2 regions of the Pseudomonas sp. CDFA 610 genome follow, and region 1 is predicted to be linked to the other one. Evidence: predicted binding sites of a transcription regulator. Region 1 holds the regulator's gene; the other holds the start of a gene.
What was found. The regulator sigma-54, encoded in region 1, starts transcription at its own class of promoters, with help from an activator protein. The targets are predictions, from matches to a motif close to ANTGGCATNNANNTTGCTNT.
Positions count from the first base shown of each region.

Region 2: a site for sigma-54 is predicted at 11,765-11,784, ahead of glnA (glutamate--ammonia ligase). Genes of this name have one in related genera too.

Region 1 is NZ_JAGTPM010000011.1:163,048-178,078, forward strand. It holds gene tldD (metalloprotease TldD) at 1-954, shown strand, start outside; gene yjgA (ribosome biogenesis factor YjgA) at 1,000-1,521, opposite strand; gene pmbA (metalloprotease PmbA) at 1,629-2,975, shown strand; gene KDX39_RS20970 (hypothetical protein) at 3,439-3,834, shown strand; gene KDX39_RS20975 (class II fumarate hydratase) at 3,827-5,203, shown strand; gene KDX39_RS20980 (DUF2753 domain-containing protein) at 5,236-5,697, shown strand; gene KDX39_RS20985 (superoxide dismutase) at 5,699-6,310, shown strand; gene KDX39_RS20990 (ZIP family metal transporter) at 6,339-7,226, shown strand; gene KDX39_RS20995 (HPr family phosphocarrier protein) at 7,255-7,527, opposite strand; gene rapZ (RNase adapter RapZ) at 7,544-8,401, opposite strand; gene ptsN (PTS IIA-like nitrogen regulatory protein PtsN) at 8,404-8,868, opposite strand; gene hpf (ribosome hibernation-promoting factor, HPF/YfiA family) at 8,881-9,189, opposite strand; gene KDX39_RS21015 (RNA polymerase factor sigma-54) at 9,264-10,757, opposite strand; gene lptB (LPS export ABC transporter ATP-binding protein) at 10,953-11,678, opposite strand; gene lptA (lipopolysaccharide transport periplasmic protein LptA) at 11,678-12,226, opposite strand; gene lptC (LPS export ABC transporter periplasmic protein LptC) at 12,213-12,785, opposite strand; gene KDX39_RS21035 (KdsC family phosphatase) at 12,795-13,334, opposite strand; gene KDX39_RS21040 (KpsF/GutQ family sugar-phosphate isomerase) at 13,335-14,309, opposite strand; gene KDX39_RS21045 (ATP-binding cassette domain-containing protein) at 14,635-15,031, shown strand, end outside.
Region 2 is NZ_JAGTPM010000004.1:199,297-214,327, forward strand. It holds gene KDX39_RS08840 (TonB-dependent receptor) at 1-1,559, shown strand, start outside; gene KDX39_RS08845 (LLM class flavin-dependent oxidoreductase) at 1,589-2,914, shown strand; gene KDX39_RS08850 (sulfonate ABC transporter substrate-binding protein) at 3,109-4,044, shown strand; gene mgrA (L-glyceraldehyde 3-phosphate reductase) at 4,071-5,108, shown strand; gene ntrC (nitrogen regulation protein NR(I)) at 5,330-6,766, opposite strand; gene glnL (nitrogen regulation protein NR(II)) at 6,763-7,848, opposite strand; gene KDX39_RS08870 (DUF4124 domain-containing protein) at 8,291-8,908, opposite strand; gene KDX39_RS08875 (DUF4124 domain-containing protein) at 8,911-9,444, opposite strand; gene KDX39_RS08880 (chorismate mutase) at 9,513-10,070, opposite strand; gene glnA (glutamate--ammonia ligase) at 10,258-11,664, opposite strand; gene thiI (tRNA uracil 4-sulfurtransferase ThiI) at 11,999-13,453, shown strand; gene typA (translational GTPase TypA) at 13,597-15,031, shown strand, end outside.

The sequences.
Region 1 (15,031 bases):
GTGTGGGAGCGGATTCTGGTGGCTGCGGCTGACGGCAGCCTGGCCGCCGATGTACGACCGTTGGTGCGTTTCAACGTCAGCGTCATCGTCGAACAGAACGGTCGTCGCGAGCGCGGCGGCCATGGTGGTGGCGGTCGTACCGACTACCGTTATTTCCTGACCGATGACCGCGCCATGGGGTATGCCCGCGAAGCGTTGCGTCAGGCGCTGGTCAATCTTGAAGCCATTCCTGCACCTGCAGGCACTTTGCCGGTCGTGCTGGGTTCCGGCTGGTCGGGCGTTCTGCTGCATGAAGCCGTGGGACATGGCCTGGAAGGTGACTTCAATCGTAAAGGCAGTTCGGCCTACAGTGGCCGGATGGGCGAGATGGTGGCGTCCAAACTGTGCACGATCGTCGATGACGGCACGCTGGCTGGCCGTCGCGGCTCGTTGAGTGTCGATGACGAGGGCACTCCGACCGAATGCACGACCCTGATCGAAAACGGCGTGCTCAAGGGCTATATGCAGGACAAGTTGAACGCCCGCCTGATGGGTGTGGCGCGGACCGGCAACGGTCGTCGCGAATCCTATGCGCATCTTCCGATGCCACGCATGACCAACACTTACATGCTGGGCGGTCAGAGCGATCCCCAGGAAATCATTGCGTCGGTCAAGCGCGGCATCTACTGCGCGAATCTGGGCGGCGGTCAGGTGGACATCACCAGCGGCAAGTTCGTGTTCTCGACCAGTGAGGCCTATCTGATCGAAGACGGCAAGATCACCGCGCCTGTCAAAGGTGCGACTTTGATCGGCAATGGGCCGGAAGCCATGAGCAGGGTTTCGATGGTGGGTAACGACCTGTCGCTGGACAGCGGTGTCGGGACCTGCGGCAAGGACGGGCAATCGGTGCCGGTTGGCGTGGGTCAGCCTACGCTGAAAATCGATGCGATCACGGTTGGCGGTACGGGTAACTGAACATGAGCCGGGACTGGCCGATGCTGGCCAGCCCCGAGGTCGAGATCAACGCAGACCGCGTTGAATTTCGTCCAGCTCACGAATGTATTTGAAGATCTTGCGGCTGGTAGCCGGCGGTTTGTTGCGTGCAACTTCGTGTTGAGCCTGACGGATCAAGGAACGCAGTTGCTGGCGGTCGGCATCCGGGTATTCGACCACGAATTTTTCGAGGTCGCTGTCATCGCCCGCGATCAGGCGATCTCGCCAGCGCTCCAGGCCGTGAAAACGTTCGTTGTACTGGCGAGTGGAGGCATCGAGTTGGTCCAGCAAAACCAGAATGGCTTCCTGATCCTGATCGCGCATCAGCTTGCCGATGAACAGGATGTGCCGCTTTCGCGCAATGTTGGCCGTGTGCTTGGGCGCTTCGGCCAAAGCCTTGCGCAAGGCATCGGTCAACGGCAGCTTGGCCAGCACATCGGCTTTGAGTGTCGTCAGTCGCTCGCCGAGATCAACCAGAGCGTGCAGCTCTCGTTTGACCTGGGTTTTGCTTTTCTCCCCGTCGAGGGAGTCGTCGTAAGAATCAACCATGGGGGCAGTCCGCAAAGAAACGCCGCCATGATAACCAGTCGAGGGCCGCTTGTCCGGCCCGGTCGGTATTCGGCCTGTGCCGAAAGCAGAATTTGATGGAGAAAATCATGAGTGCAACCCAAAGCGTCGGCCCACAGGCCTTGCCTGAACTGCAGGAGCAGGTCGAACAGATCATTGCCGAAGCCAGACGTCAGGGCGCCAGCGCCTGTGAAGTCGCGGTGTCGCTGGAGCAGGGACTGTCGACCTCGGTGCGTCAGCGCGAAGTTGAAACGGTCGAGTTCAACCGCGATCAGGGGTTCGGCATCACCTTGTACGTCGGTCAGCGCAAAGGTTCGGCCAGTACCTCGGCCACCGGCGCTGACGCGATTCGCGAAACGGTCGCTGCAGCCTTGGCGATTGCCGAGCATACGTCGGAAGATGAAAGCTCGGGTCTTGCTGACGCTGCGTTGATGGCCAGAGACATTCAGGATTTCGATCTTTACCACGCCTGGGATATAACGCCCGAGCAATCCATCGAGAAAGCGCTGCTCTGTGAGGCGGCCGCCTTTGACGCTGACCCTCGCATCAAGAATGCCGACGGCACCACGCTCAATACCCACCAGGGTTGCCGCGTCTACGGCAACAGCAACGGCTTCATCGGCGGCTACGCGTCGACCCGGCACAGCCTCAGTTGCGTGATGATTGCCGAAGGCGAAGGCCAGATGCAGCGCGATTACTGGTACGACGTGAACCGTCAGGGCCAATTGCTCGCGGACGCCGAGAGCATCGGTCGCAAGGCTGCGCAGCGGGCCGCTAGCCGTCTGGGCGCACGCCCCGTGCCGACCTGTGAAGTGCCGGTGCTGTTCTCAGCAGAACTGGCTGGCGGTCTGTTTGGCAGCCTGCTGGGCGCGATTTCCGGCGGCACGCTGTATCGCAAATCCTCATTCCTGCAGGACTCGTTAGGCCAGCGACTGTTCCCGGAGTGGATGACCATTGACGAGCGTCCCCACCTGATGCGCGCCATGGGCAGTTCGGCGTTCGACAGCGATGGCCTGGCGACCTACGCCAAGCCATTCGTGGAGAACGGCGATCTGGTCTCCTACATCCTCAGTACGTACTCGGGACGCAAGCTGGGCCTTCCGAGCACCGCCAACGCAGGCGGCGTGCACAATCTGTTCGTGACCCATGGCACGGAAGATCAGGACGCGCTGATTCGGCGCATGGGCCGTGGCCTGCTGGTGACCGAGTTGATGGGCAGCGGCCTGAACATGGTGACAGGCGATTACTCGCGCGGCGCTGCGGGCTTCTGGGTCGAGAACGGCGAGATTCAATTCCCCGTCCAAGAGGTGACCATTGCCGGCAATATGCGTGACATGTTCAAGCAGATCGTCGCCGTTGGCAGCGATGTCGAGTTGCGCAGCAACATCCGCACCGGCTCGGTGCTGATCGAGCGCATGACGGTTGCGGGGAGCTGATCCGATCATTTAACGTGCCGAGGCTCCATGCCCATCGCTCCACGTGGGCATGCATTGCGTGACGCTCCGCGTCACAACTGCCATGGATGGCGCACTCAGCCAGTCCAGCGCATCGCGCACATCACCTTTTCGTCCCTCGGCGACTCACGTTGACAGAACAAGGTCAGCAAACGTCCTCGCTCCGGTTCCAGCCCCGGCTTCGCTGGGGTTCCTTCGTCCTGGCACTGATTCATCCGTCGCCCAGTCGCAATCGGTGGTGTTCGCACTATCGCGCCAAAAGCGTTGCTGTCTTACCTGAGCGCCAAATGACTTGTGTATCGCGATAAGGGCTTGGTCACGTCCCCTCAGATCAGCGTTTGATAGGGATATCCCTCCCCCTCTGGTCAATCCGATTCAACTCTTCTCTTGTTTTGATTCTCGATCTCATTCAATAATGAATCTCATTTCACGATGGGTCGCGGTCATGGGATCTGTTCTGCACGAGTTGCCTTATCTGGAAAACTGGCGCGGTCTGAGTCTACGGATTCGCTGCGCCCTTGAGCCTGACGAGCCGCGTCTGATCGAGCATTACCTGGCCGAAGGGCGGTATCTGGCGCGTTTCACCGCCACGCCTCACGCGCTGATCGCAGAAACCTCCTTCCGTCTGCTGATGGACACTGCCCGCGACACGATGCTGCCCTGGCACTGGCGCTGCCTGTGTCTGGACCAGGCCTGGCGCCCGCTGCGCGATGTCGAGGCGCTTGCCTCCACGCCTGCCCGTCGTCAGCGCTGGGAAGCCTGTGTTCATCAACTGGCGTCCTGCGTGCTGCAACCCTCAATTTCTCCCTCTGAACTGGTGCAAGGACATTGCGATGAGTAATACCCGTATCGAACGCGACAGCATGGGCCCTTTGCAGGTGCCGGCCGACGCCCTGTATGGCGCACAGACTCAGCGTGCGGTGGATAACTTTCCGATCAGCCATCAGCGCATGCCCCGGCAATTCGTTCGTGCACTGCTGCTGGCCAAGGCAGCAGCGGCTCACGCGAATCTTGAACTGGAGCAGATCAGCGAAGGGCAGAGCAGGGCGATTGTCGGCGCGGTCGAGCAATTGTTGAGTGGCGACTTCATGACCCATTTCCCGGTGGACATCTTTCAGACCGGATCCGGCACCAGCACCAACATGAATGCCAACGAGGTGATCGCCACGCTTGCCTCCCGCATTCTGGGCGAGCCGGTCAATCCCAACGATCACGTCAATTGCGGACAAAGCAGCAACGACATCATTCCGACCACGATTCATGTCAGCGCTGCGCTGGCGCTGCATGAGCAGTTGCTACCCGCCCTGAATCACCTGGTCCAGGTTACCGAGCACAAGGCTGTGCAGGTTCACGCCTTCGTCAAGACTGGCCGCACGCACCTGATGGATGCCATGCCGGTGCGCATGAGTCAGGTGCTCAACGGCTGGTCGCAGCAGATTCGGGCCAACATCGAACATCTCGAAGGCCTGCAACCCAGCCTGCAGTCCCTGGCGCAGGGCGGTACGGCAGTCGGCACCGGGATCAACGCGCATCCCGAGTTCGCTGCCCGATTCAGCGCGCACCTCGGCACACTGAGTGGCGTCACGTTTACGCAGGGCAAGGACTTGTTCGCGCTGATCGGCTCGCAGGACACCGCCGTTGCTGTCTCGGGTCAGCTCAAGGCAACCGCCGTTTCGCTCATGAAGATCGCCAACGATTTGCGCTGGATGAATTCCGGTCCTTTGGCCGGTCTCGGTGAAATCGAGCTGGAGGCGCTGCAACCGGGTTCTTCGATCATGCCGGGCAAGGTCAATCCCGTGATTCCGGAAGCCACCGCCATGGTGGCCGCGCAGGTCATCGGCAACGACGCCACCATCACCGTGGCAGGTCAGTCCGGCAACTTCGAGCTGAATGTGATGCTGCCGATCATCGCCCAGAACCTGCTCAGCAGCCTTGAGTTGCTTGCCAACTCCAGTCGGCTGCTGGCTGACAAGGCGATCGCCAGCTTCAAGGTCAACGAGGCCAAACTCAAGGAGGCGCTGTCGCGCAATCCGATTCTGGTCACGGCGCTCAACCCGATCATTGGCTACCAGAAAGCAGCCGAAATCGCCAAGAAAGCCTATCAGGAAGGCCGCCCGGTGATTGACGTCGCGCTGGAGCACACCGATCTGCAGCGCAGTCAGCTGGAAGTGTTGCTCAACCCCGAGAAACTCACCGCCGGCGGCATTTGATTCGGTCCGGCCAACGCATCTGGAGGTATGTCATGCAGCATTGGAAACGCACCATTGAACAGGCCAATCGCTGTTTCAGTCTCGGCGAATGGGTCGAGGCCCGTGAGCTGTACCTCCAGGCGCTGGCGCTGGCACAGGTTCTGTTCGAGCGCTGGCCGGATGCCGACGAAGCCGTCGCGGCCTGTGTAATTTCCCATCACAACCTCGCCGACCTGCATTTGAGTCTGGGGCAGCCGGAGGAGAGTGCCGAATACCTGTGCGCCATTCACCAGCATTTGCTGCAGACCATGCAGGACCAGCGTCTGCAGCCCGCATTGCGCCATGCTGCATTGCGGCACAGCAGCAAAACCTACGTCGAGCTGTTGGGCTTCATCAGTGAACACGGCGAATACCCGCGCACGCATCGACTCCTGAACAGCAGCAGCGAACACACACGCTATTCATTGCAGCGCGATTCTGCGGCCAACCCTGGCCTTTTCTACGGAGCACATTGAAATGCCTTACACCTTGCCCGAACTGCCTTACGCCTACGATGCCCTGGAGCCGCATATTGATGCGCAGACCATGGAGATCCATTACACCAAGCACCACCAGACCTATATCAACAACCTCAACGCGGCCGTCGACGGTACCGAATACGCCGAGTGGCCCATCGAAAAGCTGGTCGCCAGCGTCAGGCAATTACCCGAGAACCTTCGCCCCGCAGTGATCAATCAGGGCGGCGGTCATGCCAACCATTCGCTGTTCTGGGAAGTCATGGTGCCCGGCGGTGGCGGTCTGCCGAAAGGTGAGGTCGCTAAAGCCATCGACGCCCAGTTGGGCGGCTTCGACAGTTTCAAGGAAGCCTTCACCAAGGCGGCGCTGACTCGCTTTGGCAGCGGCTGGGCCTGGCTGAGCGTTACGCCGGACAAGAAGCTTGTGGTGGAAAGCAGCGGTAATCAGGACAGCCCGTTGATGAGCGGCAACACGCCGATTCTGGGTCTCGACGTATGGGAGCACGCCTACTACCTGCGCTACCAGAACCGTCGTCCTGAATACATCAATGCGTTCTACAACGTCGTCAACTGGGACGAGGTGTCCCGGCGTTATCAGGCCGCTGTGGCCTGATATTCCTCAACACGAACCAAGGCCGTCTATGCGTTCTGAAATACTCGCTGTCAGCAGTGTCCGGTTGTTTCGTCTTGCAGTAGGCACCGTGCTGCTCTTGGCGGGTATGGCTTTACTGGCGGCTCAAGGGTTGGCCTGGCTGAACCTTGAGCCGCGCCTGCTGCGTGCCTTGGAAGGTGGCGCGATCTGCGCTCTGGGAACTGCGCTGGGTGCGGTGCCGGTGTTGGTGATCCGCAAGATGCCAATCATGGTGTCGGACGGTCTGCTGGGTTTTGGCGCCGGGGTGATGCTGGCCGCGACGGCATTCTCACTGATCGTGCCGGGCCTCGCAGCTGCCGAGGGCCTGGGGTTAACGCCGTGGGGCGCTGGCGGCCTGATCGGACTTGGAATCGTTCTGGGTGCCCTTGGCCTGTTCGCAGTGGATTACAGCGTTTCTCAGGGCGCGCAGTCCGGAAGCATTCAGGATCACCCGGCAATTGCGCCGCGTATCTGGCTGTTCGTGATCGCCATCGTGGCGCATAACATTCCAGAGGGCATGGCAATTGGTGTATCGGCAGGCGGAGGCTTGTCGGAAGCTGACAGTCTGGCCATCGGTATTGCCTTGCAGGATGTGCCTGAAGGACTGGTGATCGCGATGGTACTGGCGGGGGCGGGGATGTCGCGGGTCAGGGCGTTTCTGATCGGCGCCGCGTCCGGGTTGGTGGAGCCTCTGTTCGCATTACTGGGGGCCTGGCTCGTCGCAATCGCCGAGCCTTTGCTGCCATTCGGTCTGGCTCTTGCCGCAGGCGCCATGCTGCTGGTGGTGACCCACGAAATCATCCCCGAATCACGTCTCAATGGACACAACAGGATCGCCAGTCTGGGGCTGATTGCAGGGTTCTGTCTGATGATGGTGATGGATACAGCGCTGGTCTGACAATTGAGTGGGGCGTGTAAGAAGTGTCTTACTCGCCTTCGTCAAACTTGTTGTTGATCAGCTCGACCAGGCCATCCAGTGCTTCCTGCTCATCTTCACCTTCAGTCGAAAGATGAATTTCGGTGCCTTTGCCAGCGGCCAGCATCATCACGGCCATGATGCTTTTGCCGTCGACCATGCTCTCCGGCGAGCGGCCAACTCTTATCTGGCAAGCGTGTTTGCCTGCGACCCCTACGAACTTGGCGGCTGCGCGGGCATGCAGGCCCAGTTTGTTGATGATGGTGATTTGACGAGCGGGCATCGCAGAGGTGTTCCTTTCAGCTGAGGTCGCGGTGGCGAACCTGAACGTTCTTGAGTGATGGTTGCAGAACCTGCCCCAGCCGCTCTGTCAGATAGACAGACCGGTGATGCCCGCCTGTGCAGCCAATGGCAATGGTCACATAGGACCGATTGCTTGCAGCGAAACGAGGCAGCCATTTAGTGAGGTAGGAAGAGATGTCCTGGAACATTTCTTCAACGTCGGGCTGTGCCGCCAGATAATCGATGACAGGTTGTTCGAGTCCCGAATGATCGCGCAGCTCAGGCTTCCAGTACGGATTGGGCAGGCAGCGCACATCAAAGACCAGGTCTGCATCGACCGGCATGCCGCGCTTGAAACCGAACGACTCGATCAGAAACGCAGTGCCTGGTTCCGGCTTGTTCAACAGACGCAGCTTGAGCGTGTCGCGCAGTTGGTAAAGATTGAGGTGAGTGGTGTTGATCTTGAGGTCGGCCAGATCGATGATCGGCCCCAGCAGCGCGCTCTCGTCACGTATGGCCTCGGCCAGCGAGCGGTCCGATGTACTCAGCGGATGGCGCCGGCGGGTCTCGGAAAAGCGCTTCAGCAGGGTGGCTTCGTCGGCATCCAGATACAACACATCGCACTGGATATTGCGCGCACGTACCTCGTCGAGCATGGCCGGGAAGCGGGTCAGGTGACTGGGCAGGTTGCGGGCATCGATGGAAACCGCCAGCAGCGGTTCGGCCAGTTCGGTGTTGATCAAGGCTCGTTCGGCAAGCTCCGGAAGCAATCCGGCAGGCAGGTTGTCGACACAGTAGAAGCCGCTGTCTTCCAGTACATCGAGCGCCGTGCTCTTGCCCGAGCCGGAGCGGCCACTCACGATGATCATGCGCATGGTCAGTTGCCGTTCTGCACGTCTAGCACCACTTGATAGAGCGCTTCATTGGTCTTGGCGCTGCGCAGGCGTGTCCGGACATCCTTGGAATCAAGCATGCTGGCGATCTGGCGCAGCAGTTCCAGATGCTTGTCTGTGGCAGCCTCCGGGACCAGCAGCACGAACAGCAGATCGACAGGCGCGCCGTCGATGGCATCGAAGTCTACGGAATCGTTGAGATGAATGACGGCACTGACAGGTTCGCCACAGGTGGCAAGACGGCAGTGAGGGATGGCAATACCGTTGCCGAAACCGGTGGAGCCAAGTTTTTCACGGGCGACGAGCGCCTTGAATACTGTTTCCCAATCAAGCCCCGGTACTTCGCGGCCAATCAGTCGGGCAATATGTTCGAGTACGCTTTTCTTGCTGCCGCCCGGCACGTTCACTTCGGAACGGCCGGGGGTCAGGATTTCTTCAAGTCGGATCATGTGTGGTGAGCGTCAGCGAGCGTTTGCACCCTTGAGGATGCTTTGCTGCTTTTCCTTATGCTTGAGCAATTGTCTGTCGAGCTTGTCAGTGAGCAGGTCGATGGCCGCGTACATGTCGTCATGTTCAGCATTGGCAACTACCTCTCCACCGTGGATATGCAGCGTGGCTTCGATCTTCTGTTTCAGTTTCTCGACCGCCATCGTGACCTGCACGTTTGTAATCTTGTCAAAATGCCCTTCGAGTTTCTTGAGCTTTAGCTCAACGTATTCACGGAGTGGCTTGGTCACTTCCAGTTGGTGTCCACTGATGTTGACTTGCATACAGCTTCTCCTTTGCCAGTGCATAAAGAGGCAGGCGTAATGCCTGCCACTGGAACGCTGTGGCTCGGCCTGCATCACATCAGTCGCTTGCGCTCGCTGGACGGTGCAATCCCAAGAGATTCGCGGTATTTGGCAACTGTGCGACGGGCTACTTGAATGCCTTGTGCCTCCAGTAAACCAGCGATCTTGCTATCACTCAACGGCTTTTTCTGATTTTCCGCCGCAACCAGTTTTTTGATGATTGCGCGAATTGCCGTGGATGAGCACTCGCCGCCTTCTGAGGTGCTGACGTGACTGGAGAAGAAGTATTTCAGCTCGTAAATACCGCGTGGCGTGTGCATGAACTTCTGCGTGGTAACGCGGGAAATCGTTGATTCATGCATGCCCACCGCCTCGGCGATATCGTGCAATACCAGCGGCTTCATGGCCTCATCGCCATACTCCAGAAAGCCGCGCTGATGCTCGACGATCTGAGTGGCGACCTTCATCAGCGTTTCGTTGCGGCTTTGCAGGCTCTTGATGAACCAGCGGGCTTCCTGCAACTGATTGCGCATGAAGGTGTTGTCGGCGCTGGTGTCTGCACGGCGTACGAAGCCTGCATACTGCGGATTGACTCGCAGGCGCGGTACCGATTCCTGGTTCAGCTCGACCAGCCAGCGTTCGTTGTCCTTGCGCACGATGACATCTGGAATGACGTACTCGGCTTCGGTGGATTCGATCTGCGAGCCTGGGCGCGGATTCAGGCTCTGCACCAGTTCGATAACCTGACGAAGTTCGTCTTCCTTGATTTTCATGCGACGCATGAGCTGGCCGTAGTCACGGCTGCCCAGCAGGTCGATGTAATCGGTAACCAGGCGCTGCGCTTCGCTCAGCCAGGGCGTCTTTGCCGGTAGCTGGCGCAGTTGCAGCAGCAGGCATTCGCTCAGAGTGCGCGCACCGATGCCGGCCGGTTCGAATTGCTGGATGCGGTGCAGGACGGCTTCGATCTCATCAAGCTCGATATCCAGCTCGGGATCGAAGGACTCGAGAATCTCTTCAAGAGTCTCGTCGAGATAGCCTTGATTGTTGATGCAGTCGATCAGCGTGACGGCGACTAGGCGATCCTTGTCGGACATCGGAGCAACATTGAGCTGCCAGAGCAGGTGGCTTTGCAGGCTTTCTCCGACGGATGTACGGGTGGTGAAGTCCCACTCATCATCGTCATTGCTGGGCAGGCTGCTGGCGCTGGTCTGGTAGATGTCTTCCCAGGCCGTATCGACAGGCAGCTCATTGGGAATGCGCTCGTTCCATTCGCCTTCCTCGAGGTTATCTACGGTAGGCGCAGATTCCTGATAGGTCGGTTCCTGAACATCGGGATTGGGCTTTTGTTCGATGTTGTCCGCCATCGGGTCGGAGTTATCGAAGTCGTCGCCTTCCTCCTGGCGTTCCAGCATGGGGTTCGATTCCAGCGCCTCCTGGATCTCCTGCTGGAGGTCCAGTGTGGATAGCTGGAGTAAGCGGATTGCCTGTTGCAGCTGCGGTGTCATCGTCAGCTGCTGGCCCATTCTCAAGACTAGCGATGGTTTCATGGCAGGGGCTAAACACCTTATTCGCCGGCGCTCACGCGCCATCCACTACAGGCGCCGAAACGCCAACTTAAGCAAATTATATGCCTGAAAGCACGGCGTTTGCCTAGAGCGTTACGAGAAATAATGTCTTGTCAATAAGCCGCATCGATATTGGCGGCCTTGAAGGGCCGGATGCGGCTTTTTCAAAGGCGGCTTTTACAGGCGGAATTCGTGACCCAGATAGACTTCTTTAACCAACTGGTTTGCCAGAATGGTTTGCGAGTCGCCTTCTGCGATCAGTTGTCCGTCATTGACGATATAAGCTGTTTCACAGATATCCAGCGTTTCGCGAACGTTGTGGTCGGTGATCAGCACGCCAATGCCCTTGGCCTTGAGGTGATGAATGATCTGCTTGATGTCGCCTACCGAAATAGGGTCCACGCCTGCGAAGGGTTCGTCCAGAAGGATGAACTTGGGTGCTGTCGCCAGGGCGCGTGCAATCTCCACACGGCGACGTTCGCCGCCCGAAAGGCTCATGCCGAGGTTGTCGCGGATATGCGTGATGTGGAATTCCTGGAGGAGGCCTTCCAGTTCCTTGCGTCGGGCAGCGGTGTCGAGTTCCTTGCGGGTCTCGAGGATAGCCATGATGTTGTCGGCCACCGACAGCTTGCGGAAGATCGAGGCTTCCTGCGGCAGATAACCGATGCCTGCACGAGCACGACCATGCATGGGTTGATGGCTGACGTCCAGGTCGTCGATCAGTACACGGCCCTGATCAGCCTGTACCAGTCCGACAATCATGTAGAAGCAGGTGGTCTTGCCGGCACCGTTGGGGCCCAGCAGGCCGACAATCTGGCCGCTTTCGATGGAAATGCTCACATCGCGCACGACCTGACGGCTTTTGTAGCTTTTAGCCAGATGCTGGGCTTTAAGCGTCGCCATTACTGGGCCTTCTGCGGTTGATCGGTTTTCTTTTTCGGCTGGATAACCATGTCGATTCGTGGGCGTGGCGTGGTCACTTTAGCGCCACCGTTGGCACGGCCTGCACTGACGACCTGCCTGACCGTGTCGTAGACGATCTTCTCGCCTTCGGACGTGTTGCCGTCGTTGACAACCTTGGCCTTGTCGATCAGGACGATACGGTCCTGAGCGGCGTAATACTGAATGGTGACGGCGTACGCCTGCACGATCGGTTTGTCGACCGCCGGCTTTTGCTCGTAGTAGGCCAGGTTGCCGACAGACGTGAAGATATCCACTTCGCCCTGAGCGTTGCGCGTGATGGTCACCGTATTGCCGGTGATCTTCATCGAACCTTGCGTGATGATGACGTTGCCCTTGTAGGTGGCAACGCCCTTCTTGTCATCAAGCTGCGCATCATCGGACTGAATGTGGATCGGCTGATCGCGGTCAGTTGGCAGGGACCAGGCGCTCGCGCTTCCCAGTGCTGCGCCCAGGCCGAGCAAAAAAGGAAGAGTTTTAACGAGCCTCATACTGTCCTCTGACGTTGGACAGCAGGTCCATCCTGCTGTCTTTCAAATATGCTTTCATTCCCTTGGCCGTAGTGACACCGCCAGCAGCGTCGATTCTAACGTCTTGGTCGGTCTGCGCATATTGCTTCTGTGGGAATACGGTCATGCGACTACTGGTGATGATAGTCGTACGTTGTTTTTCGTCGGTGCGCGCAACGCGAACCGAATCGATCAATTCCACCTGCTCGCCTCCAGGGGAGACCTCGCCCTGCTTGCTCTGCACATGCCAGGGGAACTCGGTGCCGCGGTACATCTGCAGATCAGGTGTGGTCAGCAGGGTCACGTCAGTGGCCTTGACATGCTCTACCTTGTCAGCCGTCATTTCGTATTGGAGGCCACCGTCCGGCAAGTACTGATGGGTGTGCGTATTGACCGCATAGTAATCAATGGCGGTCTCGTCGACCGGGCTCACTGGCTGGTCCATGAAGCTTTCCGGGTTGATGTTCCAGTAGCCTACGGCACCGAACAACAATACCAGCACTCCGAAAAACATCAGTTTTCGAATTTTCTTGCTGAACATAAATGGCTTCTATAGATAGGCGGAGTTGGCCGCTTCAAGGTTGCCTTGCGCGCTCAGGATCAGTTCGCAAAATTCGCGTGCAGCCCCTTCGCCGCCGCACGCTTGTGTAATGCCGTGAGCGTGTTGGCGGACAAAACCGGCCGCATTGGCAACCGCCATGCCCAGACCGACGCGTCGTATGACCGGCAAGTCTGGCAGATCATCGCCCAGATAGGCGACCTGTTCGTAACTCAGGTTCAATTCGGCCAGCAGTTGGTCCAGTACCACCAATTTGTCTTCGCGCCCCTGATAAAGGTGCTCGATGCCCAGATTCTTTGCCCGGCGCTCAACCACGGGTGTTTTTCTGCCACTGATAATGGCCGTGGTCACACCGGAGGCTATCAGCATTTTGATGCCTTGGCCGTCGAGTGTGTTGAATGTCTTGAATTCACTGCCGTCTTCAAGAAAGTACAGTCGACCGTCCGTCAGTACGCCGTCGACGTCGAAGACCGCCAGTTTGATGGCTTTGCCGCGTTGCATCAGTTCGCTGTTCGCTGCCTGGGTCTGCATTTACATCACTCCTGCGCGCAGGAGATCCTGCAGGTTGAATGCCCCGACCGGGTGATCGTTTTCGTCAACAACGACCAGGGCGCTGATCTTGTTATCTTCCATTATTTTCAGCGCTTCTGCAGCGAGCATGTCCGCATTCACCGTTTTGCCGTGAATCGTCATGACTTCGTCTATGGTGGTTTCACGTATGTCGAATGGACGATCCAGTGTGCGTCGCAGATCTCCATCAGTGAAGATGCCTGCCAGTGTACCGTCGGTTTCCAGCACAGCCGTCATGCCAAGACCCTTGCGGGTCATTTCCAGAAGCGCATCGCGCAACGGGATGCCACGCTTGACTGTAGGCAGTGCATCTCCCGAGTGCATCACATGCTCGACCTTGAGCAGCAAGCGTCGACCCAATGCGCCGCCCGGATGAGAAAAGGCGAAATCTTCGGCGGTAAAACCCCGGGCTTCAAGCAGTGCAACGGCCAGCGCATCACCCATCACAAGGGCGGCGGTGGTGGATGAGGTGGGTGCCAGATTCAGAGGGCATGCCTCATGCAGTACGCTGACATTCAGATTTACGTCAGCGGCCTTGGCAAGCGTCGAGTCAGGGTTACCGGTCAAGCTGATCATTCGGATACCCAAACGCTTGATCAAGGGCAGCAGGGTGACGATCTCGCTGGTCGTCCCTGAGTTGGAGAGGCTCAGGATTATGTCGTCCCGGGTAATCATGCCCATGTCGCCGTGGCTGGCTTCAGCCGGGTGAACAAAGAACGAAGTCGTCCCGGTGCTCGCCAGTGTGGCGGCAATCTTATTGCCAATGTGCCCTGATTTACCCATTCCAACGACGACAACGCGGCCTTTGCTGGAGAGAATCATTTCACAGGCATGCACAAAATCTGCATCAAGGCGTGCAAGCAGGCTTTCAATTGCTTCCATTTCTAGGCGAATGGTGCGTTGCGCGGATTGAATCAGGTCACTGGATTGGTTCATATCTTGAAAGGATCGCACTGCTGAAAGGCGGCGATTATAGCGGTATTGTACGATTCCCTCACGTCTGATCGTCGTTGTGTCGTTTATAAACGAATTTCCTGCGCGTTGGAGGGTCTGTAGCTGGGCGGTGCAGGTTGCACTGCGAATGGCGCTGCTGATGGAGCGCTCAATGGTTATCCGGTGAATATCTGAACCTACTGGTTCTCTTCTTGGGTGGCGTGTCGCTGCGATGGTATAGTCCGCCGCTCGTTCGGCCCGCCTGGACGGCTTGTCTCCCTTTGGGGGTTGGCGGCTGAGGAGGGAGGCTGTATCGCAAGGAGTTTAGATGAGTCCTGATAACGCTTACGCGGTCGAGTTGAAAGGGGTTTCCTTCAAACGCGGCACGCGCAGCATTTTCAATAATGTCGATATTCGTATTCCCCGGGGCAAGGTCACGGGAATCATGGGGCCGTCCGGCTGCGGCAAGACTACGCTGCTGCGTCTGATGGGCGCACAGCTGCGCCCGAGCGAAGGGCAGGTGTGGGTCAACGGCCAGAATCTGCCAGAGCTGTCGCGCAGTGATCTGTTTGACGCTCGTAAGCAGATGGGCGTGCTGTTTCAGAGCGGCGCCCTGTTTACGGATCTGGACGTGTTCGAAAACGTGGCATTCCCGCTGCGTGTTCACACCGAACTGCCCGAAGAGATGATCCGCGATATCGTTCTGCTCAAGCTGCAGGCCGTTG
Region 2 (15,031 bases), on a different contig from region 1:
TCGACAACAAACTCAACGGCCATGAGGTCAACGGCTACAACCGCAAGGGCGCGCGGGGCAAGCTGGAATTCACGCCCAACGACGACATCACCTTCACCCTCGCGGCAGACTACATGCAGTCCCATGACGACGCGCCCAACGGCGTGGTGACCAAGTCGCTCACACCGGCTTTCTCCAGCGCGCTGTCGCCAGTGCGTGCCGACAGCGACAACCGCAACGTGATCAGCGATTACCGCAGCCATGTCGAAGACACCAACAAAGGGTTGTCCGGGCAACTGGACTGGCAACTGGGTGACTACACCCTGACGTCGATCACTGCCTGGCGTGGCTGGGATAACACGCAGTATCAGGACGGCGACCGCCTCGGCACGATCACGGCAGCGTTCCCCGGCACCGAAGACAAGGGTGATCTGGAGTTCAACCAGTACTCGCAAGAGCTGCGCCTGGCCTCACCAAAAGGCCAGTTCATCGAATACGTCGGTGGCCTGTTCTACATGCACGGCAAGAGCGACGAGACCTACCAGCGCACGTTGATCACGCCGACGCGTCGTGATCAGGGTGTTGCCGATTACACCACCACCAATGAAAGCTATTCGGTGTTCGGCGAAACCACGTTCAATTTCACCCCGGATTTCCGGGCGATTGCCGGGCTGCGCTGGACGCACGACGACCTTGAGTACGATCACCGCCGCGTCTCGACGTCGACCACCACGGTCAGCGGCATTCAGCCGGCGACGAGCAGTTCCGGTTCGGTCAACGAAGAGGGTAAGTCCGGTCGTGTGGGCCTGCAATACGACTTGAGCGAAAGCGTGACCAGCTACATCACGTACTCGCGTGGCTACAAAGGCCCGGCCTACAACGTGTTCTTCAACATGCAGCCGCGCGATACCGAGGCCCTGAAACCCGAGACGTCCAACACTTGGGAAGTCGGCATCAAGGCCACCACCTGGAACAATCGCCTGACCACCAACCTGGCGGTGTTCCACAGCGATTACGATAACTACCAGGCCAACTTTTTCGACAGCGTTGCCGGGCAGGTCGTGACCCGGCTGATCAACGCAGGCAGCGTCAGCACCGAAGGCGTCGAGCTCGATTACGCCTTGCAGGCCACACGCAATCTGAAGTTCTCCGGCGCGCTGTCCTACACCCGGGCGCGCATCGATACCTTCGCCTGCCCGGCCGGTGCCGCCGCGTCCTGCAATGTCGACGGCAAGACCCTGCCGTACAGCCCGGACTGGAAGAGCTACGTCCGCGCCGATTACACCATCCCACTGGACAACGGTCTGGATATCGAACTGGGCACCGATTACAGCTGGCAGAGCGAAGTGCAGTACGACATCAGCCAGAACCCTGACACCAAACAGGGTGCCTACGGCATCTGGAACGCAAGCGTCGCAGTGGCCGACTACAACAGCGGCTGGCGTGTAGCCCTGCTGGGCAAGAATCTGGCAGACAAGTCCTACTCACCGATGCTCGCCACGGGCGGCAGCTACGTGTATCGCTCGGTGCCGCGTGACGACGAGCGTTATTTCGGTGTGCAGGTACGCAAGGATTTCTAAGCGGGCGACCGCACTGAAAGGAGACAGGTATGAGCAAGACGGCTCGACAGATGAAACTGGGCGCTTTCCTGATGGCCACCGGGCACCACGTGGCGGCCTGGCGACACCCGGACGTGCCCGCTGATGCGGGGCTGGATTTCAAGCACTACCGGCATCTGGCGCAAGTGGCCGAGGCGGCGAAGTTCGATGCGCTGTTCGTGGCAGACAGCGTCGCTGCCGCCACGGGCGATATCGCCAGCCGAATGGCGCGCTCCGATCATTTCGAGCCACTGACGCTCCTGTCGGCGCTGAGCGCAGTGACCGATCACATCGGCCTGATCGCGACGGCGACCACGACTTACAACGAGCCTTACCACGTGGCGCGCAAGTTTGCTTCGCTCGATCATTTGTCTGGCGGGCGAGCAGGGTGGAATCTGGTGACGTCCGACGCGGCGGCCGAAGCGCAGAACTTCGGTCGCAGCGAACACGTCGGCCATGCCGAACGTTACAGCCGTGCCCGAGAGTTTCATCAGGTGGTGACCGGGCTGTGGAGCAGTTGGGCAGACGATGCTTTCACCCGTGACAAGGCCAGTGGTCAGTATTACGACCCGGCCAAGGTGCAGGTGCTGAATCATCAGGGCGAACACTTCCGCGTCAAAGGGCCGCTGAACGTGGCGCGCTCGCCGCAGGGACAGCCGGTCATCGTGCAGGCGGGGTCATCGCAGGTCGGCCGCGATCTGGCGGCGCAGACCGCTGAGGTCGTGTTCACCGCACAGACGTCACTGACCAGCGCGCAGGCGTTTTATGCCGACATCAAGGGCCGCCTGGACGCATATGGGCGCAGTGCCGATTCGCTGAAAATCATGCCGGGTGTGTTGATCGTGGTGGCCGAGACCGAAGCGCTGGCCAGCGAGAAGTTCGAATCGTTTCAGGACCTGGTGGAGCCCGAGGTTGGCGTTGCGCTGTTGGGGCGGATGCTGGGCAATTTCGATCTGTCCGGTTATCCACTGGACGGGCCGCTGCCGGAGCTGCCACTGACCGACAGCGGCCAGCGCAGCCGTCAGAAACTGCTCACCGAACTGGCCGAACGGGAACACCTCAACCTGGCGCAACTGGGTCGTCGTATTGCCGGAGGGCGAGGGCATTACAGCCTGATCGGTACGCCTGAGCAGGTCGCTGATGAACTGCAGATCTGGTTCGAACAAGGCGCTGCGGACGGTTTCAACGTGCTGGTGCCGCATCTGCCCGGCGGACTTGAAGACGTGGCCCGCCTGCTGGTGCCCGAGTTGCAGCGTCGTGGTCTGTTCCGCACCGAATACGAAGGCACCACCTTGCGCGAAAACCTCGGCTTGCAGCGCCCGGCCGATGGGTTCTGATCGACACGTAACGTGCTGAGAAACTGATTTTTGTGGGAGGCGGCTTGCCGGCGACGCGTTTTCTGAAGCGACCTGGCGGTGACTGAACTGACGCTATCGCTGGCAAGCCGCCTCCCACAGTCATGTATTCGGCCATTATTTTTTGATCGTCCCCACGCTGTGCGTGAGAACAATCACCGGAAAAGGAAAACCTCATGAAACCCTTCGGGCTCATCGCCGTCTTTCTCGCGTTCATCGGTCTGCTGAACACTGCTTCAGCCAGTGAACCCGACACCCTGCGTATTGGCTATCAAAAAGGCTCGATTAACCTGGTTCTCGCCAAGGAGCATGGCCTGCTGGAGAAACGCTTTGCGCACACTCAGGTCAAGTGGATCGAGTTTCCGGCCGGGCCGCAGATGCTGGAAGCCTTGAACATCGGCAGTCTGGACATTGCCTCGACCGGTGACATTCCGCCGATCTTCGCCCAGGTGGCGGGTGCCGACCTGGTCTACATCGGCGCCGAACCCGCCAAGCCCCAGGCCGAGACCATTCTGGTGCGCAGCGAAAGTCCGTTGCGCAGCGTTGCCGATCTGAAAGGGCGCAAGGTCGCGTTTCAGAAAGGCTCCAGCGCGCACAACGTGGTGTTGCGGGCACTGAACAAAGCAGGACTGACGTTCAAGGACATTCAGCCGATCTACCTGACCCCGGCCGACGCACGCGCTGCATTCGAAAACGGCAGTGTCGATGCCTGGGCCATCTGGGATCCGTACTATTCCATCGCCCTCAACGAAGGCCACAGCCGCCTGCTGGCCAATGGCGAAGGGCTCGGGCTGTCTGGCCCTTTCTATACTGCACGCCGCGGCTTTGCTGACAGCAACGGGGCGTTTGTGCAGAACGTGCTCGACGAACTGACTGCCGCCGATGCGCTGACTCGCTCGCAACGTAACGAGAGCATTCAGATTCTGGCGCGCAGCATGGGCTTGTCCGAAGCGGTCATCACTCAGTATCTTGACCATCGCCCGGCATCACCGAGCCTGCCCATCACGCCAGAGATCGTTCGTGCGCAACAGGCGACCGCCGATCTGTTTTACGACAACCACCTGGTGCCCAAGCGGGTCGATATCCAGCAGGCCGTGTGGAACAGGCCTTGAGTATCCCCCTGACAAGAGAGGATTCAATGACGTATATCGCTGCCGAACATCGCTACAACGACATGCCTTATCGCCGTACCGGTCGCAGTGGGCTGGTCCTGCCGGCGCTGTCGCTGGGGCTGTGGCACAACTTCGGTGACAGCACGCCCATCGACACCCAGCGCGCCATGCTGCGCACCGCGTTCGATCTGGGCATCAACCATTTCGACCTGGCCAACAACTACGGCCCTCCGTACGGCAGTGCCGAAATCAATTTCGGTCGTCTGCTGCGCGAAGACTTCAAGCAGTACCGTGACGAGTTGATCATCTCCAGCAAGGCGGGTTGGGACATGTGGCCGGGGCCTTACGGGCAGGGCGGCGGTTCGCGCAAATACGTGCTGGCCAGCCTTGACCAAAGCCTGCAGCGTATGGGGCTGGAGTACGTCGATATTTTCTATTCGCACCGCTTCGACCCGGACACGCCGCTGGAAGAAACCGCCAGCGCACTGGCCACTGCTGTGCAACAGGGCAAGGCGCTGTACATCGGTATTTCGTCCTACTCCGGGGCCAAGACACGTGAAATTGCCGCGCTGCTCAAAGAGTGGAAAGTGCCGCTGTTGATTCATCAGCCGGCCTACAACCTGCTCAATCGCTGGGTCGAGAAAGACCTGCTCGACGCCACTGAGGAACTGGGCGCGGGTGTGATTGCCTTTACGGCGCTGGCGCAAGGGTTGCTGTCGGACAAGTACCTCAACGGCGTGCCCAAGGATGCACGGGTCAATCGTCCGGGCGGCGGTTCGTTGCAGGCCTCGCACCTGTCCGAGCAGAACATCGCTCACGTGCGTGCTTTAAATGAAATCGCCCAGCGTCGCGGCCAGAGCCTGGCACAAATGGCCCTGGCCTGGACACTGCGCGATCCTCGTGTGACGTCCGCCTTGATCGGTGCCAGCCGTCCCGAGCAGATCGTCGAGAACGTCGGTGCCTTGAAAAACCTGTCGTTCAGCCAGGAAGAGCTGACCGAGATCGACAGTTTCGCGGTGGAAGGCGGGATCAACCTGTGGGAGAAACCGTCGCTGGCGGAGTGACTTGAGCTGGGTCGTTCCCACGCTCTGCACAAATTCCAATGGGCGAATATAAAGCCCCGTGAGGCGGCTTGCCGGCAATACGTTTTTCAGTCACCCCGTTAGTGACTGGCCTGGCGCTATCGCCGGCAAGCCGCCTTCCACAAGGTTTGCATTTATCCAGTCAGACTTGCGTATGACGCCGAGCGCACTGCGTGGGCACGATCGGCGTTCAGGCAGGTCGGTCAGCCTTCCTCTCCCTCGTCATCATCCCCGCCATCGACCTTCATGCCCAATTCCTTGATCTTGCGGGTCAGGGTGTTGCGGCCCCAGCCCAGCAACACGGCGGCATCGCGGCGGCGGCCCGCGGTGTGTTTCAGAGCGGTTTCGATCATGATGCGTTCGAACGTCGGCACCGCGCTGTCCAGCAGACTCGACTGACCACGTGACAGCGCCTGATCGGCCCATTGACGCAGCGCTTGCTCCCAGTTGGTGACCGGCGCCGCATCCTGCGGCAGGCTGAGCAATTCTGGCGGCAGGTCGCTGATGTGCACTTCACGGCCTGAAGCCATGACCGTGATCCAGCGGCAGGTGTTTTCCAGCTGACGCACGTTGCCCGGCCAGGGCAGATGCTTGAGGTATTCCTCGGTCTCGGCCTTGAGCAGCTTCGGCTCGACCGCCAGTTCCTGCGCGGCACGGCTCAGGAAGTGACGGGCGAGTGTCGGGATGTCTTCACGACGGTCCGACATGCGCGGAATGTGAATGCGGATCACGTTCAGGCGGTGGAACAAGTCCTCACGGAATTTGCCGGCCTGAACGAGGGTTTCCAGATTCTGGTGAGTCGCAGCAATGATGCGCACATCCACCTTGACCGGCGTATGACCACCGACACGATAGAACTCGCCATCTGCCAGAACACGCAGCAGACGGGTCTGGGTGTCGGCAGGCATGTCACCGATTTCGTCGAGAAACAACGTGCCGCCGTCCGCCTGCTCGAAGCGTCCGCGACGCAGGTTGGCAGCGCCCGTGAATGCGCCTTTCTCGTGACCGAACAGCTCGGACTCCATCAGATCCTTGGGGATCGCCGCCATGTTCAGCGCAATGAACGGCGAAGCCGAGCGCGGGCTGTGGCGGTGCAACGCGTGGGCGACCAATTCTTTACCGGTGCCGGACTCGCCATTGATCAACACGGTGATGTTGGAATGGCTCAAGCGCCCGATAGCACGAAACACTTCCTGCATCGCTGGCGCTTCGCCAATGATCTCGGGTGTGCGGGTCAGGGTCGGCGCGACATCCAGACCTTGCTGTTCCTGAGCGTGCTGGTTGGCGCGCTTGACCAGCGAGACGGCTTCATCGACATCGAACGGCTTGGGCAGGTACTCGAACGCACCGCCCTGATACGACGCCACGGCGCTGTCCAGGTCCGAATGAGCGGTCATGATGATGACCGGCAGACGTGGATGCTGTTCGCGAATTCGCGCCAGCAGGTCCAGGCCGCTGGCACCCGGCATGCGGATGTCGGAAATGATCACGTCCGGTTGCTGACGGGCCAGGCGACTCATCACCCCATCGGCGCTGTCGAAGCTCTGCGTGGTCATGCCTTCCTGTTGCAAGGCCTTTTCCAGTACCCAGCGAATGGAACGATCGTCGTCTACGATCCAGACAGTTTCACTACGGCTCATGTCGAAGCTGCTCCTTGTTCCAGCGGCAGGAAGATCGAGAATGTGGTGTGGCCGGGATGGCTGTCACACTCGATAAGTCCCTGGTGCTGGCTGATGATGTTCTGGGTAATGGCCAGACCAAGCCCTGTGCCATCCGGGCGGCCACTGACCATGGGGTAGAAAATGGTTTCCTGAAGCTCGGCCGGAATGCCCGGGCCGTTGTCGATGATCTCGATCTTGCTCACCAGCCTGTGGCGCACGTGGCCGATGGTGAACTGGCGCATGGCGCGGGTGCGCAGGGTGATGCGGCCCAGGCGCAATTCGTTCTGACCGCTGATGGCCTGCATGGCGTTGCGTACAATATTGAGCACCGCCTGAATCATCTGCTCACGATCGATCAGTACATCCGGAATGCTCGGATCGTAGTCGCGCACCAGCGTGATGCAGCCCTGGCTTTCGGCTTCGACCAGGCTGCACACCCGTTCGAGCACTTCATGCACGTTGGTCATCGCCAGCGAAGGCAGTTTGTTGGAGCCCAGCATGCGGTCCACGAGGTTACGCAGGCGGTCTGCCTCCTCGATGATGACGTTGGTGTAGTCCTTGAGGCTTTCTTCAGGCAGCTCACGCGCCAGCAGTTGTGCGGCGCCGCGGATCCCGCCCAGCGGATTCTTTATTTCGTGGGCCAGTCCACGCACCAGCATCTTGGTGGTTTCCTGCTTGGACAACTGAGCTTCTTCCTTGGTGATGCGCAACAGGCGGTCACGAGGATGGACTTCAAGCAGCAGCAGGGTTTCGCCCTTGCTCAGGATCGGGGTCACGGCGTAGTCGACGGTCAGGGTCTGGCCGGTCAGCGCGGTGAGCATGGCTTCACGTTTGGTGAAAGGGTGCGCCTGTTCGACGGCCTGGCGAAGCGAACTCAGCGCTTCGGCCGACTCGGTGAACAGTTCGCTGATGAATTGCCCATGGCTGCGCTGCCCACTGATGGCGAGCAGCATTTCCGCTGCCGGGTTCATGTACTCGAGACGCAGGTCGGCGTTGAGCAGAATCGTTGCAGTGGTCAGGTTATCCAGTAACAGTCTGTGCAGCGCGTCGCTGATAGTCATGAATCGTGTTGACCTCTTTTGGCACATGGCAATCGCGCTATGCAGGTGCTTGTCGGCACAAGTAAAGCCACCATTACGGTGCGTGACGGGGTGCTATGCCTGAGAAGTTGCAAAAACCAAACCAAGGCTCCGAAAAGAAGCGCTTTCTCTGCAAAACAACTGCTTTTTCCGAAATCGTGCCCGCATACGGCGCTGCCTCAGGGGCACTTCTGAACCAGAGTGGGCTGTATTGTTGCGCGTATGCACGAGTTGCGCACCAAAAAGGTGCCAGGGAATAACTGAGTTTGAAGACCCGGTGCGAGCACCGGACCTGAAACGCGGCTTATCGGTGATCGCTTCAGTTCAGGGACCGTACAGGCCGCTCGAAGAATCGCATCGCCAGCAAGCCGCCTCCCATAGTCGCTATTCTTCAGTAGGGAAGGTGTCATTCGACGAGGATGAATCAGAAGAACGGCAGAATGCTGCTTTCGGGCTTGGGCTTGTCCTTGAGCGGGCATTCCAGGCGAACGCCGTACTCTTCAGGCTTGCACGGGTTGGTGGCACGCTTTTGAGCCAGCGTGACGCGCTGCAGGTGAAAGGGCTGATTGGGCGTCTTTTCCAGAACTCGACCCATCGTGTCGGAAATCTCGACAGACAGCTGATGCGTGCCCCGGTCGATGTTGCTCAGCGGGAAGACGGGGCTGCGTCCAGGTTGGCCGACAGGTACGCCGTCCAGCAGCAGGCGATAGCTGTGACCGGGTTGCAGAACCGGGTCGCTGCTGACGGTCACGATCAGATCGCCGCTGGGGCTGCTGATCGTGGCGTCGGGCTCCGGCACCAGCACCCGCAATAACTGATACTGAAAGATCGCAGGCGGCTTGCTCTCGGCAGGCTTGGCTTTCAGCGTTCGGGTCGGCGGTGTGCCGGTCATGTTATTGCTGGGCGGGATGTCGACACGCTTGGCGTTCTTGCGCGGCTGGTCGGTGAACACCCGGTTGCCGTTCGCGTCGATGTAGGTGTAGACGTCCGCCAGCGCGGGCAACGTGCACAGCAACAATAGCGTCAGCAGCAGGTTGCGCATGTTCATGGCTTGCCGAGGTGAACGCGTTGCACAGTCAGGGTGATGGTCTCGCTTTGCTGAATGATGCGCTCGCCGTCTTTCACCACCACCGCGAAGCTGTGTTCACCGCGATCAATGTTCATTACCTGAAAGCGGGGAAGGTTGGTGGGCTGGCCATACAGGTTGCCGTCCAGCAGCAGTTGCAGGCGATGGGCCTGTTGCAGGCGCGGCTGGATTTTCACACCGATGATGAAGGAGCCGTTGTTGGCGCGCAGTGCTTCGTCGGTTGGCAGGTCGGAGAGCTCGAGTGTGCTGTAGGCGTCTTGAGACTGTGTCTGCGTTTGCGGCTCGATTGTTTGCGGCGCGGTGTTGAGCGTCGGTCTGGATGGACGGGACTCCACGCTGTTGAGTGGCGGCAGTTCGACGACCTCGGTCTTGACGCCGTTGGGTGGCTCATTACTGAACGCCGTGTTGCCATTCGCGTCGGTGTACTTATAGATCTGCGCTACGGCAGGCAGGCTGATCAATAGGAACAGGCAGATGAGGCTTTGACGCATGAGGCTCTCGACAGCGAAGGGCAAAGGTCACCAGCATAGAACACTTCGCCCTGTGTCGTGCAGCAGGCTTACAGTTTCGTTGCGCACAGATCCGCGGTGGCAAGCACCAGCGCCTGATCATGAATCGGGTCGCTGAGGTGGCGCTTGAGTGCAGCGTCCAGCAGCGTCTGGCAATCACTCGATTCGCGAACCGGCTGGAAGTCGGCGTACGCTTTCAACAATTCGGTCTGCAGACGATCCAGCTTCGGACGGATGTCATCGACCAGGCTGAGGCGAGCCGTGTCGGGCGCCTTGCCTGCCGCGTGCCACTGGGCAAGCAGGGCGTTCTGGACGCGTTTGTTGGCTTCGATCTGCGCGCGGAACAGCCGCTGGACGTCATCCGGGCTCAGCTTGAACTCGGCGGCACGCGCCTGGGCAGCGGTGATCACCTGTTGTTCGCGGGGCGGGTCTTCCACTGCCTTGCCGCTGTCCCATTTGCTCAAGGCCACCTGATCGGCAATCGTCAGGCGCTCGCTGATGGCTTGCAGGAGCGGTTCCAGCGCAGAGGATTTCTGCTCGGCAGCGAAGGTGAAACCGGAGGACATGCAGGTCAGAGTCAGTAACGAAGTGGCCAGAAGCATGCGCATGGTGAAGTCCATCTTGAAAAGGGACATAGAGTAAACGTCATGTTCCTGACCGCTGCCAGCGCCACACGGTGAACAAAAGTTCATGCATCACGGCCAGTCATGATCCCGCTGAAACAAAAAGACCTCCCGAAGGAGGTCTTTTCTGTTACGCCATCAACGTCAGGCCATCAACGCTGGCGCGACTGGATCAGCAGCTGTAGTACAGCTCGTATTCCAGTGGGTGTACGAAGGTGCGTACCTTGATTTCTTCTTCGCTTTTCAGCTCGATGTAGGCATCGATGAAGTCGTCGCTGAATACGCCGCCCTTGGTCAGGAACGCACGGCCCTTGTCCAGTTCTTCCAGGGCTTCTTTCAGGCTGCCGCAAACTTGTGGGATCTCTTTGGCCTCTTCAGGCGGCAGGTCATACAGGTTCTTGTCAGCTGCGTCGCCAGGGTGGATCTTGTTCTGGATGCCGTCCAGGCCAGCCATCAACAGTGCGGCGAACGCCAGGTACGGGTTGGCTGCCGGATCCGGGAAGCGTGCTTCGATACGACGGCCGCGTGGGCTGGAGACGTAAGGAATACGGATGGAAGCCGAACGGTTACGTGCCGAGTAGGCCAGCATCACCGGTGCTTCAAAACCTGGAACCAGACGCTTGTAGGAGTTGGTCGACGGGTTGGTGAAACCGTTCAGTGCCTTGCCGTGCTTGATGATACCGCCGATGAAGAACAGGGCAGTGTCGGACAGACCGGCATAGCCTTCACCTGCGAAGGTGTTCTTGCCGTCTTTGGCGATGGACATGTGGACGTGCATACCCGAACCGTTGTCGCCATACAGAGGCTTCGGCATGAAGGTAGCGGTACGACCGTAGGCATCGGCAACGTTGTGTACGCAGTATTTGAGGGTCTGAACTTCGTCAGCCTTCTTGACCAGCGTGTTGAATTTCACGCCGATTTCGTTCTGGCCGGCAGTGGCAACTTCATGGTGGTGGACTTCCACGACCTGGCCCATTTCTTCCAGGGCGTTGCACATTGCGGTACGGATTTCGTGGTCATGGTCGACCGGTGGAACCGGGAAGTAGCCACCCTTGACGCCAGGACGGTGGCCTTTGTTGCCGCCGTCGATGTCGCCGTCAGTCATCCAGGAAGCCTGTTCGGAGAAGATCTTGAACATGGAGCCGGAGATGTCGGACTTGAACTTCACTTCGTCGAAGACGAAGAATTCTGGCTCAGGACCCACGAATACGGTGTCACCGATACCGGTGGACTTCAGGTATTCCTCTGCACGGTGGGCGATGGCGCGCGGGTCGCGATCGTAGCCCTGCATGGTCGAAGGTTCGATGATATCGCAGACCAGAATGATGGTCGGCTCTTCGGTGAACGGGTCGAGAACGGCGGTTTCGTCGTCCGGCAGCAGGATCATGTCGGAGGCTTCGATACCTTTCCAGCCAGCGATGGAGGAACCGTCGAACATTTTGCCGACTTCAAAGAAGTCGTCTTCCAGCGCATCGCGCGCAGGCATCGTGACGTGCTGCTGCTTGCCCTTGGTGTCTGTGAAGCGCAGATCAATCCACTTAACGTCATGATCTTTGATGAGTTGAACCGACTTCGACATGGTGTCCTCCGGGTGGCTAGGGACCGCCTTATAGTTTTGGGCCCCTTGAATTTGGGTGATGCCGGCGCGAATACTCTGCCAAGGCAACCTGCCTCACAAGGGAGCAATTTGCATGCCAGTGCCCCGTGTTGGGTTTTTTGCCTCAATCCGAGGCTTTCAGGGCTTCAAATCAGGATTCTGCGGAAATTCACGCACTCTTATGGCGCTGTCAATTGAGTGGTCGACCCTTTTTGGTGCGTCGATGATTGGCTGTACGATAACTGGTTAAACCGTGAGCAATTTCCGCTATAATCCGCGCCCCCCTTTTTTGGTCGGCACCTCACGCACCGTTTCCATGAAACTAATCGTTAAAGTTTTCCCAGAAATCACCATCAAAAGCCCGCCGGTTCGCAAGAAGTTCATCCGGCAGCTGGGCAAGAACATTCGTACCGTGCTCCGGGAACTGGACGCGGACATTGTGGTGGGCGGCGTATGGGACAACCTCGAGGTGGAGACCCGGCTGACCGACCCCAAAGTCCTGCAGGGCATCACCGAACGCCTGAGTTGCATGCCCGGTATCGCCAACTTTCTGCAGGTGGCCGAATACCCGCTGGGCGACATGGATGACATCGTTGCCAAGTGCAAGGCGCATTATGCCGACCTGTTGCCGGGCAAGATGTTTGCCGTGCGTTGCAAGCGTGCCGGACGACACGATTTCAGCTCCATGGATGTCGAGAAATACGTCGGCAGCCAGTTGCGCCAGCAGTGCGGGGCGGCCGGAATCGAGCTGAAAAAGCCCGATCTGGTGGTCAGAATGGAAATTCGCGACCAACGGTTGTTCGTCGTTCATGACCAGCACAAGGGCCTGGGCGGTTACCCGCTCGGCGCGCTGGAGCAGACCCTGGTATTGATGTCCGGCGGTTTCGATTCGACCGTTGCGGCCTACCAGATCATGCGCCGCGGGCTTATGGCGCACTTCTGCTTCTTCAATCTGGGCGGTCGTGCCCACGAACTGGGCGTGATGGAAGTCGCTCATTTCATCTGGAAGAAGTACGGCAGCTCCCAGCGCGTGCTGTTCGTGAGCGTGCCTTTCGAAGAAGTTCTCGGAGAAATTCTGCAGAAAGTCGATAACAGTCATATGGGTGTAGTTTTGAAGCGTATGATGTTACGCGCTGCTTCATCCGTGGCTGATCGGCTCGAAATCGATGTGCTGGTCACTGGCGAGGCGATTTCACAGGTGTCCAGCCAGACACTGCCCAATCTGTCGCTGATCGATTCGGCGACCGACAAGCTGGTGTTGCGGCCTCTGGTGGCCAGCCACAAGCAGGACATCGTGGATCAGGCGACGGAGATCGGTACGGCCGACTTTGCCCGGCACATGCCTGAGTATTGCGGGGTGATCTCGGTCAACCCCAAGACCAACGCCAAGCGGAATCGCGTTGAGTACGAAGAAAAACAGTTCGACATGGCGATTCTCGAGCAGGCGCTCGAGCGCGCGAAGCTGGTTTCGATCGATCGGGTCATCGACGATCTGAGCCGCAATGTCGATATAGAAGAAGTCAGCCAGGCGCTGGCCGGTCAGGTCGTCATCGACATCCGTCACCCGGATGCGCAGGAAGACCAGCCGCTGCAGGTGCCGGGCATAGAAGTACAAACGCTGCCGTTCTATGCATTGAACAGCCGTTTCAAGGAACTGGATAACACGCGCCAGTACCTGTTGTATTGCGACAAAGGCGTCATGAGTCGCCTGCATGCCCACCATTTGCTCAGTGAGGGGCATGCCAATGTGCGCGTTTATCGACCGAGCTAAGTGCCCGGGGCTGTTTGCCTGTGGCTTGCGTCACCGGCCCCCCGACACCAGTCGCCAAGCCGTAACGGCTTTTGCCGACTAGTAACTGTTAATCGCCGGCGTTAAACCGTCAGCAGACCGAATCCTCTGATCGAGATACACAAGTGATCGAAAATCTACGCAACATCGCCATCATCGCCCACGTTGACCATGGTAAGACCACCCTGGTAGACAAACTCCTGCGTCAATCCGGCACTCTGGAGCGCAACGAGCTCAACGACGAGCGCGTGATGGACTCCAACGACCAGGAAAAAGAGCGCGGTATTACCATTCTCGCGAAGAACACCGCGATCAACTGGAACGGCTACCACATCAACATCGTGGACACCCCGGGCCACGCCGACTTCGGTGGTGAAGTAGAGCGCGTAATGTCGATGGTCGACTCCGTGCTGCTGCTGGTCGACGCTCAGGACGGCCCTATGCCGCAGACCCGTTTCGTGACCAAGAAGGCTTTCGAAGCCGGCCTGCGTCCAATCGTGGTCATCAACAAGGTTGACCGTCTAGGCGCGCGTCCGGACTGGGTTCTGGACCAGATCTTCGACCTGTTCGACAACCTGGGTGCCACCGAAGAACAGCTGGACTTCAAAGTCGTCTACGCCTCGGCCCTGAACGGTATTGCCGGTCTGGACCACACCGACATGGCTGAAGACATGACCCCGCTGTACCAGTCGATCGTCGACAACGTACCTGCGCCGGCTGTTGACCGTGACGGTCCGTTCCAGATGCAGATATCCGCTCTGGACTACAACAGCTTCCTGGGCGTCATCGGTGTTGGCCGTATCGCACGTGGTCGCGTCAAGCCGAACACTCCGGTCGTGGCTATCGACGCTTCCGGCAAGAAGCGTAACGGTCGTATCCTGAAGCTGATGGGTCACCACGGTCTGCACCGCGTTGACGTTGAAGAAGCGGCTGCCGGCGACATCGTCTGCATCAGCGGTATGGACGAACTGTTCATCTCCGACACCCTGTGCGACCCGCTGAACGTTGAAGCGATGAAGCCGTTGACCGTCGATGAGCCAACCGTTTCCATGACCTTCCAGGTAAACGACTCGCCGTTCTGCGGTAAAGAAGGCAAGTTCGTGACCTCCCGTAACATCAAGGAGCGTCTGGACAAGGAGCTGCTCTACAACGTTGCTCTTCGCGTTGAAGAAGGCGACTCGGCTGACAAGTTCAAGGTTTCCGGCCGTGGTGAGCTGCACCTTTCGGTACTGATCGAAACCATGCGTCGCGAAGGCTTCGAAATGGGCGTTGGTCGTCCTGAAGTGATCATCCGCGTCGTCGACGGCAACAAGCAGGAACCGTTCGAAAACGTCACCATCGACACCCCTGAAGAATCCCAGGGCAAGGTCATGGAAGAGATGGGTCTGCGTAAAGGCGATCTGACCAACATGGTGCCGGATGGCAAAGGTCGTGTGCGTCTGGAATACAACATCCCTGCTCGTGGTCTGATCGGTTTCCGTAACCAGTTCCTGACCCTGACCAACGGTGCTGGCATCCTGACCTCCATCTTTGATCGCTACGACACCATGAAGTCCGGCC